Regions from separate parts of the Streptomyces sp. NPDC001594 genome, predicted to be linked through region 1. Evidence: riboswitches for the same ligand, from Rfam matches in the RefSeq annotation. Region 1 holds a riboswitch; the other holds the start of a gene.

Region 1 (10,124 bases):
CACCGGGCGCCTTCCGCCGGGGGGCCGAAGGTCCCGACCCGGGCGGGCCGGGGGACCCCTCTTCCCCGGACGCGCGGAGGGGCCCGGCGCACCCGCGCCGGGCCCCTCCTCACCTCGTCACGCCGCGTCGACGGGTCAGCACTCGATGACGTTGACCGCGAGACCGCCGCGGGCGGTCTCCTTGTACTTGACCTTCATGTCGGCGCCCGTCTCCTTCATGGTCTTGATGACCTTGTCCAGGGAGACCTTGTGGCTGCCGTCGCCGCGCATCGCCATCCGGGCCGCCGTGACGGCCTTGACCGCCGCCATGCCGTTGCGCTCGATGCACGGGATCTGCACCAGACCGCCGACCGGGTCGCAGGTCAGGCCCAGGTTGTGCTCCATGCCGATCTCGGCGGCGTTCTCCACCTGCTCCGGGGAGCCGCCCAGCACCTCGGCCAGGGCGCCCGCCGCCATCGAGCAGGCCGAGCCGACCTCGCCCTGGCAGCCGACCTCGGCGCCCGAGATCGAGGCGTTCTCCTTGAACAGCATGCCGATCGCGCCCGCGGCCAGCAGGAAGCGCACCACGCCGTCCTCGTCCGCGCCCGGGACGAAGTTCACGTAGTAGTGCAGGACGGCCGGCAGGACGCCCGCGGCGCCGTTGGTGGGCGCGGTGACGACCCGGCCGCCCGCCGCGTTCTCCTCGTTCACGGCCATCGCGTAGATCGTCGTCCACTCGCTGCGGTGCAGCAGCGGGTCGCCCTCGGTGCGCAGCTGGCGCGCCGTGGAGGCGGCCCGGCGCTTGACGCGCAGCCCGCCCGGCAGGATGCCCTCGCGGGACATGCCGCGCGAGACGCAGGACTGCATGACCCGCCAGATCTCCAGGAGGCCCTCGCGGATCTCGTCCTCGGTGCGCCAGGCCTTCTCGTTCTCCATCATCAGGGAGGAGATCGACAGGCCGGTCTCGTTCGCCAGGCGCAGCATCTCGTCACCGGAGCGGAAGGGGTACTTCAGCACGGTGTCGTCGAGCTTGATCCGGTCCTGGCCGACCGCGTCCTCGTCGACGACGAAGCCGCCGCCGACCGAGTAGTAGGTCTTCTCCAGCAGCGGGGCGCCGGAGGCGTCGTAGGCGAAGAGGGTCATGCCGTTCGCGTGGTAGGGCAGCGAGCGGCGGCGGTGCAGGATCAGCTGGCTGGGCTCGTCGAAGTCGATCTCGTGGACGTTCCCTATCTCGGTCCCGAGCAGCCGCAGCTTCCCGGTCCGGCGGATGCGCTCCACCTCGTCGTCGGCGGTCTCCACGTCCACCGTGCGCGGGGAGTGGCCCTCCAGGCCCAGCAGGACCGCCTTGGGGGTGCCGTGGCCGTGGCCGGTGGCGCCGAGGGAGCCGAAGAGCTCCGCGCGGACGGACGCGGTCTGGGCGAGGACACCGTCCTTCTTCAGGCGGGACACGAACATGCGCGCCGCGCGCATCGGGCCGACCGTGTGGGAGGAGGAGGGGCCGATACCGATGGAGAAGAGATCGAAGACGGAGATGGCCACTGGCGGACTCCCTTGTCGGCTCGTGGGGTGGAGAGAGGGCAGGGGTGTGGTGGAGCGGGGTGGTGCGCGGGGGATCTGCGGATTTTGTCCGGCAGACGAGCGTAACGCGTGGAGATGAACGTTTCTGCTCGCGGAGGGGTCCGGCGGACGTGAGCCGGCTCGCGTTCCGGTGTCCGGCGGGGGAGGGGGCCGGGGAAGAAGACAGGAAGGGGCCCGGCCCTGTGCGGAACAAGGCCGGGCCCCTCCTGGCCCGTGACTACAGCGACGGGTAGAGCGGGAACTTCGCGGCGAGCGCGGAGACGCGCGCCTTGAGGTCGTCCGCGTCGAACGCCGGCTTCAGGGCCTGCGCGATGATCTCGGCTACCTCGCGGAAGTCCTCGGCGCCGAAGCCGCGGGTGGCCAGCGCCGGCGTGCCGATGCGCAGGCCCGAGGTGACCATCGGCGGGCGCGGGTCGTTCGGGATCGCGTTCCGGTTGACCGTGATGCCGATCTCGTGGAGCCGGTCCTCGGCCTGCTGGCCGTCCAGGTCGGAGTTGCGCAGGTCGACCAGGACCAGGTGCACGTCGGTGCCGCCGGAGAGGACGGACACGCCCACCTCGGTGACGTCCGGCTGGACCAGGCGCTCGGCGATGATCTTCGCGCCCTCCAGGGTGCGCTCCTGGCGCTCCTTGAACTCGGGCGAGGCCGCGACCTTGAAGGAGACGGCCTTGGCCGCGATCACGTGCTCCAGCGGACCGCCCTGCTGGCCCGGGAAGACCGCGGAGTTGATCTTCTTGGCCAGCTCCTGCGTCGACAGGATGACACCGCCGCGCGGACCGCCGAGGGTCTTGTGCGTGGTGGTGGTGACGACGTGGGCGTGCGGCACCGGGTTCGGGTGCAGGCCCGCGGCGACCAGGCCCGCGAAGTGGGCCATGTCGACCATCAGGTACGCGCCGACCTCGTCCGCGATCCGGCGGAAGGCGGCGAAGTCCAGCTGGCGCGGGTAGGCGGACCAGCCGGCGACGATCAGCTGCGGCTTGGACTCCTTGGCGAGGCGCTCGACCTCGGCCATGTCGACCTGGCCGGACTCGTCGACGTGGTACGGGACCACGTTGTAGAGCTTGCCGGAGAAGTTGATCTTCATGCCGTGGGTCAGGTGACCGCCGTGGGCCAGGTTCAGGCCCATGATCGTGTCGCCCGGCTTCAGCAGCGCGAACATCGCGGCGGCGTTGGCCTGCGCACCGGAGTGCGGCTGGACGTTCGCGGCCTCGGCGCCGAACAGCGCCTTGATGCGGTCGATCGCGATCTGCTCGACCACGTCGACGTGCTCGCAGCCGCCGTAGTAGCGGCGGCCCGGGTAGCCCTCGGCGTACTTGTTGGTCAGGACCGAGCCCTGGGCCTCCATGACGGCGACCGGAGCGAAGTTCTCCGACGCGATCATTTCCAGGGTCGACTGCTGGCGTACGAGCTCGGCGTCGACGGCGGCGGCGACGTCGGGGTCGAGCTCGTGGAGCGGGGTGTTCAGAACGGACATCAGGATCCCCTGGGGTGTCAGTTACCGGCGGTGAGGGCGGTGTACTCGTCGAAGGAGAGCGCGTCCTTGGGCTCCTCCGAGAGCTTCACCTTGAACAGCCAGCCACCCTCGAACGGGGCGGAGTTCACCAGAGACGGGTCGTCGACGACGTCCTGGTTGGCCTCGACGATCTCACCGGAGACGGGGGAGTACAGGTCGCTGACCGACTTGGTCGACTCCAGCTCGCCACAGGTCTCGCCCTCGGTGACGGTGTCGCCGACCTCGGGGAGCTGGGCGTAGACGACGTCACCGAGTGCGTCGGCGGCGAAGGCCGTGATACCGACGGTCGCGACGCCCTCGACGGCGTCCGACAGCCACTCGTGCTCCTTGGTGTAACGCAGCTGCTGGGGGTTGCTCATGACCTGATTCTCCTGGATGCGGGGAGGTGGATACGAACGGTGGTCTTGCATGCCTGCGGCGGGCCGCCGGCGCGGGGTCCCGGGGACCCCGGGGGTCACTTCTGCCGCTTGTAGAACGGCAGGGCGACGACCTCGTACGGCTCATGCGTACCGCGAATGTCCACGCCGACCCCGGAGGTGCCGGGCGCGGCGTGCTCCGCGTCGACGTACGCCATCGCGATCGGCTTGCCCAGCGTCGGGGACGGGGCGCCGGAGGTGACCTCGCCGATCACCTTGCCGCCGGCGACCACGGGGAACCCGGCGCGCGGGACGCGGCGGCCCTCGGCGACCAGGCCGACCAGCTTGCGCGGGGCCTGCGTGGCGGCGCGCTCGGCGGCGGCCTCCAGGGCGGCGCGGCCGACGAAGTCGCCCTCCTTCTCGAACTTCACGACCCGGCCCAGCCCGGCGTCGAAGGGCGTGAGGGAGGTGGTGAGCTCGTGCCCGTACAGCGGCATGCCCGCCTCCAGGCGCAGGGTGTCGCGGCAGGACAGGCCGGCCGGGACCAGGCCGACGCCCTCGCCCGCCTTGGTCAGCGCCTGCCACAGCTCCACGGCGTGCTCGGGGGAGACGAACAGCTCGAAGCCGTCCTCGCCGGTGTAGCCGGTGCGGGCGATCAGCGCGGGCACGCCCGCGACGGTGCCCGGCAGGCCCGCGTAGTACTTCAGACCGTCCAGGTCGGCGTCGGTCAGCGAGGCGAGGATGCCGGGGGACTCGGGGCCCTGGACGGCGATCAGCGCGTACGCGTCACGGTCGTCGCGGACCTCGGTGTCGAAGCCGGCGGCGCGCTCGGTCAGCGCGTCCAGCACCACCTGGGCGTTGGAGGCGTTGGCGACGACCATGTACTCGGTCTCGCCGAGGCGGTAGACGATCAGGTCGTCGAGGATCCCGCCGTCCTCCTGGCAGATGTGCGTGTAGCGGGCGCGGCCGACGCCGACGGTGGAGATGTTGCCGACGAGGGCGTAGTCCAGCGCCTTGACGGCCTCCGGGCCGGTCAGGGTGATCTCGCCCATGTGGGAGAGGTCGAAGAGGCCGGCCTTGGTGCGCACGGCGTTGTGCTCGTCGCGCTCACTGGCGTAGCGCAGCGGCATGTCCCAGCCCGCGAAGTCGGTCATGGTCGCACCGAGCGAACGGTGCAGCGCGTCGAGCGCGGTCAGGCGGGGGGCAGTGCTCATGGGTGTGGCTCCCGGGTCCCAGGGCATGACATGACGAGGACGATCCTCCCCATCTGTCATCGGAACCTGAGAGGTTCGCCGGGAGTTCCCACCGGGGAACGCCGACTTGCACCTTGGGTGGAGCCGTCGCGGTCGGACAGCTCGCTTTTCAGATCTGCCTCATCCACGCGGTACGGGGCCTGAGAGATTCAAGGGAGGTACTTGCTCCTTCGGCGCCCGGGCACGGCCTCGCGGCCAGCCGGGACTCTCCCGCGCGGATTCAAGCGGCCGGTATGCAGTTGGTGTCCAGATGGCGCACATCATTGCACGGGTCGGGCGGAAGCGGGCAGTGGGGCCCGGCACAACGCACGCGGCGCCCGTGCCCACCGCGCTCCCGGAGTCCCAGGTCTCGGACGCCGGGCCCGGAACCGACCCACCCGGATTACCGTCTCTTTACATTCAACGGGCAGAGGGCCCTCGCGGTCCGACTCGGGGGGAGACGATCACGGTGCGGAGATTCGGAGTGGTGACCAGTACGGGAACGGTGGACGAGGTCCGGGCGCGGCCCCTCGCGTCCCGGACCGCCCCCGCCGCCGGCACGGTCCGCGACCTGCGCGGACGGGTGGCCCGCGGCCCCCGGCGGCTGGGCTTCCGCGCCGGGGACATCGTGGTGGTGTCCGGTCTGCCGGGCGGCGGGAAGAGCACCCTGATCAAGCGGGCCGCGCCGGGCGGGGGCATCGACTCCCAGGACGTCCGCGAGCGCTGGGAGGGCCGGATGCCGAAGGCGCTGCCGTACGGGGCGTACCGTCCGCTGGTCCGCGTGTCCCATTACTGGACGCTCTGGCGCGAGCTGCGCTCCGGTGCGTCTGTGGTCGTCCACGACTGCGGCAGCCAGGCCTGGGTCCGGGCCCTCCTGGCGGCGACCGCGCGCCGCCGGGGCCGTCGCCTGCACCTGCTCCTGCTGGACGCCACCCCCGAGGAGGCCCTCGCGGGCCAGACCGCCCGCGGCCGGGGGGTCTCGGCGTACGCCTTCGCCCGCCACCGCGCGGCGGTGACCCGCCTCCTGTCGGCGGCCGAGTCGGGCCACTCCCCACGAGGCTGCGCCTCCACCACCCTCCTGGACCGTCCGGCCGCCGCCACCCTGACGGAGATCACCTTCACCCCCTGACCCGGCCCGGGTGCGCCGCTGCGCGGGCTGCATTTCGCGCAGCGAAATTCCAGCCCCGCCGGCGTTTTAGGCGCGGGGTCTGGGGCGGAGCCCCTGGGGGCACCTCCCGGCGGTAGCCGGGGGAGAACGGTGGAAGGGCGGGGCGGGGAGACGGCTCCGCGCAGCGGCACCAACGGCACCGGTAGCCTCGGGGCGTATTCGCCACGGAAACCCAAACGGAGAGCAGGGGCACATGCACGGGAACGGCTGGCCGGCGAACGAGTTGGAGCAGGTGCTCGGAACGGCCCTCGGCCAGCCGGACGCGGGCCCCCGGATCCTGGAGGCCCTCGGCCGCAGCCAGGTCTGGATCCCGCTCCCCCAGGGCGGCGGCCCCGACAGCACCTCCCTCGACCTCCCCACCATGCTGATCGCCGGCGAGGCGTACGTCCCCGTCTACAGCTCCGAGGCCCAGTTCCGCTTCGCCGCCGGCCCCGCCATGGACTTCGCCATAGCCCCCGCCGTCGAGTTCGCCCGCGGCCTGCCCCCGCAGCTCGGCATCGCCGTGAACCCCGAGGGCGCCGTCGGCGTCCCCCTGCCCCCCGCCGCCGTCGCCCAGCTCTGCCGGGCCGGCCGCACCGAGCTCGACGGCCCCGCCAGCGGCGCCCGCGTCCGGCTCTTCGAGCCCGACTGGCAGGACGACCCCGTCGACTTCCTCTCCGCCGCCGCCGAGGAGTTCCGGGCCACCGGCGTCGTCACCGCCGCGCACCGCTGCCTCGCCAGCGTCGAGGGCAGGGACCCCGAGCTCTACATCGGTGTCCAGCTGGTGGGATGGGACTCCGGCACCCGGACCGCCCCGCTGGAGGCGCTCGGCCGCGCCCTGGCCCGCGTACCGGCGCCGTGGCCCGTGCAGTTGATCCTGCTGGAGGCCGCCGAGGACCCGGTCACGGACTGGATTCGTGAGCGCGTGCGCCCCTTCTACCTCCCGTAGCGCCGCTTAAGCTGTTCGGGACGTGGAGACGACGGGCGGACGAAGACGAAGAGGGGTACCCGGGTGAGTGCGTCAGGCACGGCCGCGGCCGGGCAGGTCGAGCACATGCTGCGCCAGGTGGCTCCCGGGCGCTATGAGGGCTACGAGTCATTCCTGCACGCCCTCGCCGAGGGCCGGCTGTGGATGCTGCTCTGGCAGGGGCAGCCGGGCTCACCGGACGCCCAGTACGGCGGCATGGAGGTCGAGGGCCTGGGATACGCGCCCTGCGTGACCTCCCCGCAGGAGCTGGCCGCCAGCGGCTGGAACCGCGGCTACGAGGTGGTCACCGGCCGGGACATCGCCCGCGCCCTCTACCCCGACCGCTGGGGCCTGTGGGTCAACCCGCACGCCCAGGGCGGCGGCCTCGGCATCCCCTGGGCCGACCTGCGCCGGGTCGCGACCGGCCTGGACCGGATGCCGGCCGGGCCCCTGCGGCTCTCCGAGCCCACCCTGGAGCTCCCGCAGTTCTACGGGCTGCTCACCCGGCACGCCCACCGCACCCCCGCCGTGCGCTCGCTGCGCCGCGCCTGGGTGCAGCCCGCGTTGGGGTCGGCGTACCTCGCCGTCGGCCTCGACCTGTACGACGCCTCCGCGCCCGCGCTGGAGTCCGTACGGGAGATGATGCGCCAGTCGGTCGGCGCGGTGCCCGAGGGCGTTCCGGTCTGCACGGTCGCGCTGGCGGACGAGCACGATCCGGTGGCCATGTGGCTGCGCGCGCAGACCCGCCCGTTCTACGACCGGGAGGGCCAGGCGGCCGCCTACTGAGCCGCCCCGGGCCGAACACCGAGCTTGTTACAGGGACATTTCAGGGTATGCCCGCACCGTGAGACGGGCCGTCCGAAAGGACATCGGGCCGTCGGGAAGCACTGCTCCCGGCGGCCTTCGCCTTGTCCGGGTTTCGCCCTTGATGGGCGCCCAATTGGCGCACCCCTCCACCGAGTTGGGTGCCATGTCCGTTTGCGTACCGAACGGACGGTGTTGCTCCGCTGAGCCGCGAGCCGAGTCCGGATAACGGGAACTCAAGCCTCAGATCACGGTTGCGCATCCTTTCATCTGCGGGTCTGGCGGCTGGTCGAGCGCCCGATGAAGACTCCCCACCCAAGAGCCGGTCAGTCCTCCAGAACCCGGTTCGGCACGTGCCATCCGCTTGTCGCTCCGCACAGCACTTCCCGCACTCCGCACGTCCGCAGTACCCGCATTTCCTCGCGCACCGCCCTGCACTTCCCGCAGTTCTCGCAGTACTCACGCACCTCCCGACCCGGCACGCCCGCGTCCCACCGTGTCCCGAGCACTCCGAGCGCCACTCCGCACCAACGCCGCCACAGCGGCGGGCATGGGCCGACCACCGTCGGCCGAGAGGGGTCCCCACCACGATGACGGCACCACTGCACGACACGAGCGCGGAAACGCCCGCACCCGTGTCCGTAGCCGACGTCCCTGCCAAGGCCATCGAAGGCCGCTCGCCCGGACGCATCGCCTGGATGCGGCTCAAGCGCGACAAGGTCGCGCTCACCGGCGGTGTGGTCGTGATCCTGCTGATCCTGGTGGCGATCTTCGCGCCGCTGATCGCGAACCTGCTGGGCCACGACCCCAACGAGTTCCACGAGGACCTGATCGACCCCGATCTGGGCACACCGCTCGGCTCCTTCGGCGGCGTCAGCTCCGACTTCCTGCTGGGCGTCGAGCCGACCAACGGCCGCGACGTCTTCAGCCGGATCGTCTACGGCGCGCGCATCTCCCTGATCGTCGCCTTCCTGGCCGCCTTCGTCTCGGTGGTCCTCGGCAGCTTCCTGGGCGCCCTCGCCGGCTTCATCGGCGGCTGGGTCGACGGCGTCATCAGCCGCCTCATGGACCTGCTGCTGGCCTTCCCGCAGCTGCTGTTCACCATCGCCCTGGTCTCCGTCGTCCCCAACTCCGTCTGGGGCTTCGAGGGTTCGGGTGTGCGGATGGGCGTGCTCATCCTCGTCATCGGCTTCTTCGGCTGGCCGTACATCGGACGCATCGTCCGCGGCCAGACGATCTCCCTGCGGGAGCGCGAGTACGTCGAGGCGGCGCGCAGCCTCGGCGCCGGCCGCGGCTACATCCTCGTCAAGGAGCTGATGCCGAACCTGGTCGCGCCGATCCTCGTCTACACCACGCTGATCATCCCGACCAACATCCTGACGGAAGCGGCCCTCAGCTTCCTGGGCGCCGGCGTCAAGCCCCCCACCTCGTCCTGGGGAAAGATGCTCTCCGACGCCGTCCCCATCTACCAGGACGACCCCATGTACATGGTGGTCCCCGGTATGACGATCTTCATCACCGTCCTGGCGTTCAACCTCTTCGGGGACGGGCTGCGTGACGCACTCGACCCCAAGGGCAGCTGAACCGCTTCTTCGATTCACCACCTATGGAGGTTGGACAACCGTGATCCGCAGAAAGCAGGCTCTCGCGATCGCCGCCGTGATCGCCGCCCTGTCGATGACCGCCGCGTGCGGTGGCGGCGGGGACAAGAAGGACGACAAGGCGGACGCCGCCGAGAGCGGCAAGGGCTACAGCGGTGCCGCCGAGGGCGTCATCAACGCCTCCGACGCCAAGGGCGGCGAGCTCAAGCTCTGGTCCCCGCAGGACGTCGACTACCTCGACCCGGCCCGCGCCTACTACGGCTTCGTCTGGGACATCCAGCGCCTGTACGTCCGCAGCCTGCTCGCCTACGACTCGAAGCCGGGCAAGGACGGCACCAAGGCGGTCCCGGACCTCGCCGAGGCCCTGCCGGTCGTGACCAACGACGGCAAGACGTACACCCTGAAGCTCAAGGACGGGGTGAAGTTCGAGGACGGCACGCCGATCACCTCGAAGGACGTCAAGTACGGCATCGAGCGCGTCTTCGCGCAGGACGTGCTGTCCGGCGGCCCGACCTACCTGATCGACATCCTCGACCAGGGCCAGAAGTACCCCGGCCCGTACAAGGACACCGACCCGGACAAGATGGGTCTGAAGTCCGTCCAGACGCCGGACGACAAGACGATCGTCTTCAACCTGGCGAGCGCCAACGCCGACTTCAGCTACCTGCTGGCCATGCCGACCTCCTCGCCGGTCCCGGTGGGCAAGGACACGGGCGCCACCTACACCAACAAGCCGATCTCCACCGGTCCTTACAAGGTGGAGAGCTTCACCGCCGGCAAGGGCGCGACCTTCGTCCGCAACGAGAACTGGGACCCGAAGACGGACACGATCCGCAAGGGTCTGCCGGACAAGGTCTCCTTCACGGTGACCACCAACCCGGACGACATGGACCAGCGCCTGCTCTCCGGTGACATCGACCTCGCCATCGACGGCACCGGTGTCCAGC
Region 2 (10,124 bases), on a different contig from region 1:
CGACTTCGTCAGCCGCGGCTTCTTCCCCGCCCTCGGCATCGACGAGGACCCGGTCACGGGCAGCGCGCACACCGCCCTGGCCCCGTTCTGGGCCGCCCGCACGGGACGTACCGAGATGACCGGCCTGCAGGGCGGGGCGCGCCGGGGCCTGGTCCGGGTCCGCCTCAAGGGCGAGCGCACGCTGCTGACCGGCCACGCGGTCACCGTCATCGACGGGGAGCTGCACGCCTCGCCGTGAACACGGCGAAAGGCTAGGGGGTCGGCAGCCAGCCGACCTTGCCGGCCAGCAGGGCGTACCCGCCGAAGGCCACGATGTCGAGCAGCGCGTGCGCGACGACCAGCGGCCCCACCCGGCCCCAGCGCCGGTAGGCCAGGACGAAGACCACGCCCATCACCACGTTGCCGAGGAACCCGCCGATGCCCTGGTAGAGGTGGTAGGAGCCGCGCAGCAGGGAGCTGGCCAGCAGCGCGGCCGTCGGCGACCATCCGAGCCGGTCGAGCCGGCGCAGCAGGTAGGCCAGCACGATGACCTCCTCCACCACGGCGTTCTGCACCGCGGAGAGGACCAGGACCGGGAACTTCCACCACACGTCGGGCAGCGCCTCGGGCACCACCGTCAGGTTGAAGCCGGTGGCGCGGGCCGCCAGGTAGAAGGCGAGCCCGGCGCTCCCGATCCCGGCGGCCACCAGCGCGCCCCGGGCCAGGTCCGGGCCGGGCCGGGTCCGGTCGAAGCCCAGCACCCGCAGCCCGGGGGCGCCCTCACGGGTCAGCAGGTGCGCGACGAGCAGCACGGGCACCAGGGCGGTGGCGATCCCGAACAGCTGCCAGGCCAGGTCCAGCCAGGGCCGCCCGGGGGCGTAGGAGCCGTTGAGGGTGGCGGCCTGGTCCTTGAGGCCGCCGGGCTTGGTGAGCGAGCCGATGAAACTGATCAGCGCCGAGACCCCGCTCGCGCCCAGCGACAGCGCGAGCACGAGCAGCGTCTCGGTGCGCAGGACACCGCGCCGCCCGTCCTCGCGCGGCTCCACGACCCCCGGCTCCGGCTCCGCTAGCACGCCCGACTCCCGTCCTGCCCCGTCCGTCACGCTCCGACCACCCCATACTGCCCCCTCGGGGGCCAGGGGGGATCACCGGGACATGGCCGGGGCGGATCCGGGAGCGGCGGCGGGGGTCAGCGGCGGGCGGCCGCGGGTGCTTCCACCTCCTGCCCCGCGGGCCCCACCGGCCAGGTGTGCACGGGGTCCCCGCGGTGCATCAGCTCGCTGTAGCGGCGGGTCGTGGCCGCCAGGGCGGCGTCGCGGTCCAGTCCGCCCGCGAGCGCGCGGTGGTAGGTGTCCACCTGCCAGGTCGCCCCGTTCACCCGGCGCCGGCACCGCTCCTCGATGATCCCCAGGTACAGGTCCCGGTCGGCGGGCTCGATGCCCCAGGCGTCCAGCCCGGCGGCCGCCATCGGCAGCAGCTCGTCCAGCACCAGCCGCGCCGCCGCCACGTTCACCAGTCCCCCCGAGCGCCCCCGGCGGGGCCAGCGGATCCGCGCGTCGATCCCGTACCGGCAGGCGGCGTCGAAGTTGGCCTCCGCCTCCGCGAAGGACATCCGGGTCCACACGGGGCGCTGCTCGTCCGCGAGGGTGCGCACCAGTCCGTAGTAGAAGGCCGCGTTGGCCACGACGTCGGCGACGGTGGGCCCGGCGGGCAGCACCCGGTTCTCCACCCGCAGGTGCGGCATCCCGTCCGCGACCCCGTAGACGGGCCGGTTCCAGCGGTAGACCGTGCCGTTGTGCAGCACCAGCTCCTGGAGGCTGGGCACCCCGCCCTCGGCCAGCACCCGCAGCGGCTCCTCCTCGTCGCAGATGGGCAGCAGGGCCGGGAAGAAGCGGACGTTCTCGGCGAAGAGCTCGTACACGGAGTCCACCCACCGCTCCCCGAACCAGGTGCGCGGCCGCACCCCCTGGGCCTGGAGCTCGGGCGGACGGGTGTCGGTGGCCTGGGTGAACAGCGGCGGCCGCGACTCGCGCCACAGCTCGCGCCCGAACAGGAACGGCGAGTTCGCCCCCACCGCTATCTGTACGGCGGTCACCGCCTGGGCGGCGTTCCACACGTCCGAGAACCGGGCCGGGGTGACCTGGAGGTGCAGCTGCACGGAGGTACAGGCGGCCTCCGGCACGATCGACCCCGTGCTCCAGGTCAGCCGCTCGACCCCCTCGATGTCCAGCCGGAAGTCCTCACCGCGCATCATCAGGATCTGCTCGTTGAGCAGCGAGTAGCGGTCGACGGCGGACAGGTTGGCCAGGGCCAGGTCGGCCCGGGTGAGCGTCGGCAGGATGCCGATCATCACCACCCCGGCGTCGATCTCGGCGGCCTGCCGGTGGGCGTAGTGCAGGCCCGCGCTCAGCTCCTCCGCGAGGCGGTCGAATACCCGGCCGTCGAGCCGGTGCGGGAGTACGTTCACCTCCAGGTTGAACATTCCGAGTTCCGTCTGGAAATCGGGGCTCGCTATCCGCTCCAGTACCTGCGCATTCACCATGCGCGGCAAACCGTCGGCACCCGCGAGATTCAGCTCGATCTCCAGCCCCATCATGTTCTTGGGGCGGTCGAACCTCTTCTCCGCCAGGAGCCGCTCCAGTCCCTCCAGGCACTCGTGAAGCTTCCTCCGATACCGATGCCGATCGGACAGGTCGAATCCGCCTGCCACGACCTTCTCCCCCATCGAAGCGTCCCTCCTCGAGCGGGCCCGGCCCGGGACACCCGGGCGCACGTTACGGTCGATTGTGCCCAGGGCCTGTGATCGATAACGCCGCGGGGCGCGGCTTGGCGCGGAGCGCGCGCCGGTGTGGCCGGATGGGCGCTCCGGCACATTCACCTGGCAACCCGGGGTATGCAAATTCCGCATGGGTTTTGCCCGTTCATGATTGGCGGCACTTTCCAGCCGAGCACCCTTCCGGTAACCTCCGAGGTCAGCGCGGGTTCTTCACGCGCGAGCGGCATGAATACCATGACAGCGGGTCCGGTAAGCGCCTTGTCGACAATAGGCGGGACAGCTAGCCGAAACACTGTGTGAACACATGTCGTATAAACTCCGCAAACGAGGCAGAGAGTTGGCGCGCGGCCATTGCCCCAATGCCCACCTCTGACCCCAGAATGCGACAGCGCCGTCCGCACCTTCCCCTGCACCACAGGTCTCCCAAGTGAGAGGCGACCCACCATGCCGCTGCATGTCCCCCCGGCTCCCGCGCCCGCCCTGCGCAGCGTTCTCGCGGCACTCGGTTCTCCCACCGCCGTCCACGAGGCACACACCCCCGCCCTGCGCGCGGTCCAGGGTCCGATGACCGCCGAGCTCCCCCTGCCGGTGCACGTGCTCGACCGGCTGAGCATGTCCGGCCGCGCGGCCGACGGCAGGCCGCCCCGAACCCGCCTGACCGGATGGCGGTTCCTGATCCGCAGCGGCGACCGCTTCGTGGCGGCGGCCGACACGCGGCTCACCCCCGACGGCTGGGCCTTCTCGCACTTCTTCGAGGGCCCCTACGTCGCCGCCACCGAGCGCGCCCTGCGCCAGGCGGAGCAGCTCGGCAAGGGGTACCAGCCCCGCCTGCTGTCCGTACCGGAGCTGTACATGCTGACCCTGTGGCTGCACGGGGCGGTCGGCGCCGACGCCGCCGCCGGCCTGCCCGCCGCCTCCGACCTGCTCGTGCCGCTGGCCCCGGCCCCGCCCGGGATCGCCCCCTACCGGCCGCATCCCGTCTCGGAGCTGCTGCCCGTGCTGACCCACCGGCTGGCGCCGGCGGCCCCGCCCCTGCCGCCCACCCTGGCGGCCCCGGCGGCCTGACCCACCTGACCCATTCGGCCTAGTCCTCCGGGGTCAGCTGCGAACCATCCGAAAGGACAGGGCAGTTGGCTTGAACCGCCCGCACGAGTGATGCGTCCTCAATCCATGAGGACTGCTGCCGTGAAATCCCTGCGAAGCAGCCGTCATGGGGGAAGACTGAGGACCATCCTCCCCGCAGGTGCGGGGACGACCCAGGGGGACGGCCATGAATCACGCATCGAGCCGTAGCGAACAGACCCGCGAACAGACCACACCGCAGCGAAAGAACGCATCCATGTGCCAGCACCAGCCTGCCTGCCCGTCATCAGAGTCCGCCGACCGGGAGGCCGCGCGCCCGGTGGCCAACCACCCGGAACAGGGCTGGAGCCTGCTGTGCAACGGCGTCCTGCTCTTCGAGGACACCGGTGAGCTGCTGCCGGACGGCAAGATCATCGCTCCGCACCGCCCGCTCGCGGCGGCCTGAGCAGGCACGGCGCACGGACACGAGAAGGGGCCGGCCCCGGAGCGAACGCTCCGGGGCCGGCCCCTTCAGCCGGTCAGGGCTCAGTTGTCGTACTCGTCCAGCGGCGGGCAGGAGCACACCAGGTTGCGGTCGCCGAAGGCGCCGTCGATCCGGCGCACCGGCGGCCAGTACTTCTCGGCGGCGGAGACACCACCGGGGAAGACCGCCTCGTCACGGGTGTACGGGTGGTTCCACTCGCCGCCCAGGGACGCCGCCGTGTGCGGGGCGTTCGCCAGCGGGTTGTCGTCCGCCGGCCACTCGCCGCCCGCGACCCGCTCGATCTCGGCGCGGATGGCGATCATCGCGTCGCAGAAACGGTCGATCTCGGCGAGGTCCTCGGACTCCGTCGGCTCGATCATGAGCGTGCCGGCGACCGGGAAGGACATGGTCGGGGCGTGGAAGCCGTAGTCGATCAGGCGCTTGGCGATGTCGTCGACGCTGACACCGGTCTCCTTCGACAGCGGGCGCAGGTCGATGATGCACTCGTGCGCGACCAGGTCGCCCGGGCCGGTGTACAGCACCGGGTAGTGCGGCTCCAGGCGCTTGGCGATGTAGTTGGCGCCCAGGACGGCCACCTGCGTGGCGCGCTTGAGGCCCTCGCCGCCCATCAGGCGCACGTACGACCAGGAGATCGGCAGGATGCCCGCCGAGCCCCACGGCGCGGCCGAGATCGGGCCGACGCCCGTCTCCGGGCCGGCGGTCGGCTGGAGCGGGTGGTTCGGCAGGTACGGGGCCAGGTGCGCCCGGACGCCGACCGGGCCGACGCCCGGGCCGCCGCCGCCGTGCGGGATGCAGAAGGTCTTGTGCAGGTTCAGGTGCGAGACGTCACCGCCGAAGTGACCCGGCTTGGCCAGGCCCACCAGGGCGTTCAGGTTGGCGCCGTCCACGTAGACCTGGCCGCCCGCCTCGTGCACCTGGGCGCAGATGTCGGCGACGTGCTCCTCGAACACCCCGTGCGTCGACGGGTAGGTGATCATGAGGACGGCCAGCTCGTCGCGGTACTGCTCGATCTTGGCGCGCAGGTCGTCGGCGTCCACCTCGCCGTCGTCGGCGGTCTTGACGACGACGACCTTCATGCCGGCCATCACGGCGCTCGCGGCGTTGGTGCCGTGCGCGGAGGAGGGGATGAGACAGACGGTGCGCTGCTCGTCGCCGTTCGCGCGGTGGTAGGCGCGCACGGCCAACAGGCCGGCGAGCTCGCCCTGGGAGCCGGCGTTCGGCTGGATGGAGACCTTGTCGTAGCCGGTGACCTCGCAGAGACGTTCCTCCAGCTCGCTGATGAGCGTGAGGTAACCGCCCGCCTGCTCGACCGGGGCGAAGGGGTGCATCTGGCCGAACTCGGGCCAGGTGACCGGCTCCATCTCGGTGGTCGCGTTCAGCTTCATGGTGCAGGAGCCCAGCGGGATCATGCCGCGGTCCAGCGCGTAGTCCTTGTCCGAGAGCTTGCGCAGGTAGCGCAGCATCGCGGTCTCGGAGCGGTGCTGGTGGAAGACCGGGTGGGTCAGGTACGCGTCCGAGCGCAGCAGGGCCTCGGGCAGCGCGTCCTCGGTGCCGGCGTCCAGGGCCTCGATGTCGGCGGAGACGCCGAAGGCGGCCCAGACGGCCTCGAGGTCGGCGCGCAGGGTGGTCTCGTCGCAGGAGATCGAGACGTGGTCGGCGTCGGCCTGGTGGAGGTTGACCCCGCCCTCGCGGGCGGCGGCGACGACCTCGGCGGCCTTGCCGGGCACCCGGGCGGTGACGGTGTCGAAGAAGGAGCCGTGCACCAGCTCGACCCCGCCGGCCCGCAGGCCCGCGGCCAGCAGCGCGGCGTAGCGGTGGGTGCGGCGGGCGATCGTCTTCAGGCCGTCCGGGCCGTGGTAGACGGCGTACATGCCGGCCATGACGGCGAGCAGGACCTGCGCGGTGCAGATGTTGCTGGTGGCCTTCTCGCGGCGGATGTGCTGCTCGCGGGTCTGCAGGGCCAGGCGGTAGGCCTTGTTGCCGTCCGCGTCCACGGAGACGCCGACGAGGCGGCCGGGCAGCGAGCGGGCGTGCTTGGCCTGGACGGCCATGTAGCCGGCGTGCGGGCCGCCGAAGCCCATCGGGACGCCGAAGCGCTGGGTGGTGCCGACCGCGATGTCCGCGCCGAGGGCGCCCGGGGAGGTCAGCAGGGTCAGCGCGAGCAGGTCGGCGGAGACGGTGACGATCGCACCGAGCTCGTGGGCCTGGTCGACGACGGCCTTGATGTCGCGCACGGCGCCGGAGGCGCCCGGGTACTGCAGGAGCACGCCGTAGACACCGCGCTCGGCGATCTCGGCGGGGATGCCCTCGGAGAGGTCCGCGACGACGACCTCGATGCCGATCGGCTCGGCGCGCGTCTCGATCACGGCGATGGTCTGCGGCAGGGCGTCGGCGTCCACGAGGAAGACGTTGCCCTTGGCCTTGCCCACGCGGCGGGCCAGCGTCATGGCCTCGGCGGCGGCGGTGCCCTCGTCGAGCAGGGAGGCACCGGAGGTCGGCAGGCCGGTCAGCTCGGCGACGACGGTCTGGAAGTTCAGCAGCGCCTCGAGGCGGCCCTGCGAGATCTCCGGCTGGTACGGGGTGTAGGCCGTGTACCAGGCCGGGTTCTCCATGACGTTGCGCAGGATCACCGGCGGCGTGAACGTCCCGTAGTAGCCGAGGCCGATCATCGAGGACAGGACCTGGTTGCGGTCGGCGAGCGAGCGCAGCTCTGCGAGCACCTCGGCCTCGGTCCGCGCCTCGGGCAGGTTCAGCGCCTCGGCGGTCTTGATCACATCCGGCACCGCGGCGGCGGTCAGTTCGTCGAGGGAGCCGTAGCCCACCTGGGCGAGCATCTTCGCCTGCGCCTCGGCATCCGGGCCGATGTGACGCTGCTCGAAGGGGATGCCCCGCTCGAGCTGGGAGAGCGGAATGCGGTTGGCGGTCATTACGGAGGCCTCCTGGTCGTATGACCTGCGAGGGGCACCACGGCGCGGGCACCCGGACGGCCTCCCCCTCTGTCATCTCAACCTGAGAGCTTCACCGGAGTCTCGGGGGTCGCCCGTCGTCCGGCTTTCACCGTCGGTGAGGAGTGGGACCGGCACTGCGCGCCCGGACCCGCTCCTGCTTTCCAGAGTGGCCTCGTCGCGTGCGGTACGTATGCCTGAGAGATTCCGGGGAGGATTTGCTCCTTCGGCGCCTCCGTCGAGCTCACTCGGAGGACTCTCCCGCACAGGGTCAACAGCCGTCACCCAGCCTACCAGCGAGGATCTGGACCCTCCCTCGAGTGGCCCCCTATCCGGATATGCACTTTTGTAGTCATTACGGATGACTGCGACCACGTGGAGGGACCGTGCAGACCGACATCGATCCGCGCAGCCTGATCGGCCGCAAGGCGTTCGACCGGAACGGGGCCAAGATCGGCACCGTGGACGAGGTCTACCTGGACGACGCCACCGGCGTCCCGGAGTGGGCGGCCGTCCGTACCGGTCTGTTCGGCCGGGACGCATTCGTCCCGCTGGAGCCGAGCGAGGTGGACGGCGAGGTCCTGCGCGTCCCGTTCGACCGCTCCCTGATCAAAGAAGCCCCCGACTTCGGCGTGGGCCGCCACCTCTCCCCCGAGCAGGAGCTCAAGCTCTACCACCACTACGGCCTGGACGTCTCCCTCCCCGGCGACTTCCACCTCCCCCCGCCGGAGAACCACTAGGACACGCCCTGGGCCGGCCCCACCAGGGGCAGCGGGTCGGAGGGGGCCAGATCGGGGTCGTCCACCAGGAAGGTGCGGACCCGGCCGGGCGGCGATCCGGGCTGCTCGAAGCGCACGGTGACCCGCCCGACCCCGCTGCCCTGCACCCACCCGGGCCCGTACAGCGCATGCCGCACGTCGCTCCCCGCGGGCCAGTGGCGCGCGGCTGCCCGCGCCGGGTCCTCCCCCGGTACCGCGGCCGTCTCGGCGGCCCCTGGAGCCCCTGCGACCCCGTCGGCCTCATCCGCCTCCACGCCCCCCTCCGCCGGGGCGGCCTCCGCCTCCTGGGCCGCGGCGCCGAGCGCCTGGGCGAACAGGTCCTCCTGGGTGTAGTCCGCGAGCCCCGTCACGCCCACCCCCAGCAGCCGCACCCCGCCGGTGGTGTCCACGCCCTCCAGCAGCCGCGCGGCCGCCTCCCGCACCACCGCCGGATCGTCCGTGGGCCCGCGCAGGGTCTCGGAGCGGGTCAGGGTGGAGAAGTCGTAGCGGCGCACCTTCAGCACGATGGTCCGCCCCGAGTGCCCCGAGGCCCGCAGCCGGCCCACGCAGCGGTCGGCGAGCCGCTGCACCTCGAAGCGGATCCGCACCCGGTCGTGGAGGTCCACGTCGAAGGTGTCCTCCACCGACACCGACTTCGCGTCCCGCTCCGCGACCACCGGCCGGTCGTCCAGGCCCAGCGCCATGCGGTACAGACCGACCCCGTGCGCCCGGCCCACCATCCGGACCAGCTCGTCCTCACCGGCCTCGGCCAGCTCCCCCACGGTGGTGATGCCGGCCCGGCGCAGGTGCTCCCCGGTGGCCGGCCCCACCCCGGGGAGGGTCCGCACCGACATGGGGGCGAGGAGCTCGCGCTCGGTCCCGGGCTCGATCAGCAGCAGCCCGTCCGGCTTGGCCTCCTCGGAAGCCACCTTGGCCAGCATCTTCGAGCCGGCCAGACCCACCGAACCGCTGAGCCCCGTCGCCGCGGTGATGTCGGCCCGCAGCCGCTCCCCGGTGGCCCGGGCGCCCGCGGAGTCGAAGGCCCTGCCGCCCGCCTCCAGGTCCACGAAGGCCTCGTCCAGGCTGAGCGGCTCCACCAGCGGCGACAGCTCCCGCAGCAGGCCCATGACGATCTCGCTGACCTCGCGGTAGAGCAGGAAGCGGGGGATCAGGTAGGCGCCGTTGGGACAGAGCCGGCGGGCCTGGGCCGTCGGCATCGCCGAGTGCACCCCGAAGCGCCGGGCCTCGTAGGAGGCGGTGGCCACCACCCCGCGCGGGCCGAGCCCGCCCACGATCACGGCCTTCCCGCGCAGACTGGGCTTCGACGCCTGCTCCACGGAGGCGTAGAAGGCGTCCATGTCCAGGTGCAGGATGGTCGGCGCGGTTCTCACAGCACCGATGCTGCCGCATGCCACTGACAAGACGGTGATCCGGCGTGGTCCCGCCCCCGGGGCCGCGAGGCCGCCGCGGCGGGCCCCCGCGTCAGCCGGCCCGGTTCCGGCGGGCGGCGAGCTCGTCGGCCGGGTTGTGGCCGACCACGGTCTCGCCCGTGTCCACGCGCTCCCCGTGCAGCTGCGACAGGGCGTTCTCGACGTCCCGCCAGACCACGCCCACCGCGATGCCGAAGACCCCCTGGCCGCCCTGGAGCAGGCTCACCACCTGGTCGGGGGAGGTGCACTCGTACACGGTCGCGCCGTCGCTCATCAGCGTCATCCGCTCCAGGTCCGAGAAGCCCCGGCCCCGCAGGTGCTGTACGGCGGTGCGGATGTTCTGCAGGGCCACGCCCGTGTCGAGGAAGCGCTTGACGATCTTGAGGACGACGACGTCCCGGAAGCTGTAGAGCCGCTGGGTGCCCGACCCGTAGGCGGGCCGCACGCTGGGCTCCACCAGCCCGGTGCGCGCCCAGTAGTCCAGCTGCCGGTAGGTGATCCCCGCGGCGGCGCACGCCGTCGGTCCGCGGTAGCCGATCTGCTCGGGGGCCTGCGAGTCGTTCACCGGTCCGACCGGTTTCGACCCCGGCTGACGGTGCGCCGAACCCGCCCCGCCGCCGAGCAGCGGGGACGGTCCACCGTCACTCCGTACGGGGACTCCCCCGGTCG

Evidence for each region. Region 1 has a riboswitch for glycine ahead of gcvT (glycine cleavage system aminomethyltransferase GcvT). Riboswitches for the same ligand answer to the same signal wherever they lie in the genome.
Region 2: another riboswitch for glycine. It lies ahead of gcvP (aminomethyl-transferring glycine dehydrogenase); the one in region 1 lies ahead of gcvT (glycine cleavage system aminomethyltransferase GcvT).

Annotation. Positions count from the first base shown of each region.
Region 1 is NZ_JBIAVB010000011.1:251,551-261,674, reverse strand. It holds gene ACFY0O_RS23095 (L-serine ammonia-lyase) at 136-1,518, opposite strand; gene glyA (serine hydroxymethyltransferase) at 1,775-3,031, opposite strand; gene gcvH (glycine cleavage system protein GcvH) at 3,049-3,429, opposite strand; gene gcvT (glycine cleavage system aminomethyltransferase GcvT) at 3,525-4,640, opposite strand; glycine riboswitch at 4,799-4,902, opposite strand; gene ACFY0O_RS23075 (AAA family ATPase) at 5,146-5,787, shown strand; gene ACFY0O_RS23070 (enhanced serine sensitivity protein SseB) at 6,020-6,754, shown strand; gene ACFY0O_RS23065 (enhanced serine sensitivity protein SseB C-terminal domain-containing protein) at 6,818-7,558, shown strand; gene ACFY0O_RS23060 (ABC transporter permease) at 8,167-9,159, shown strand; gene ACFY0O_RS23055 (ABC transporter substrate-binding protein) at 9,254-10,124, shown strand, end outside.
Region 2 is NZ_JBIAVB010000020.1:144,500-154,623, forward strand. It holds gene ACFY0O_RS32490 (PhzF family phenazine biosynthesis protein) at 1-238, shown strand, start outside; gene ACFY0O_RS32495 (CPBP family intramembrane glutamic endopeptidase) at 252-1,052, opposite strand; gene ACFY0O_RS32500 (glutamate-cysteine ligase family protein) at 1,169-2,704, opposite strand; gene ACFY0O_RS32505 (hypothetical protein) at 3,200-3,820, shown strand; gene ACFY0O_RS32510 (DUF5999 family protein) at 4,095-4,283, shown strand; gene gcvP (aminomethyl-transferring glycine dehydrogenase) at 4,364-7,249, opposite strand; glycine riboswitch at 7,443-7,541, opposite strand; gene ACFY0O_RS32520 (PRC-barrel domain-containing protein) at 7,654-8,007, shown strand; gene ACFY0O_RS32525 (DNA polymerase IV) at 8,004-9,416, opposite strand; gene ACFY0O_RS32530 (MerR family transcriptional regulator) at 9,508-10,124, opposite strand, start outside.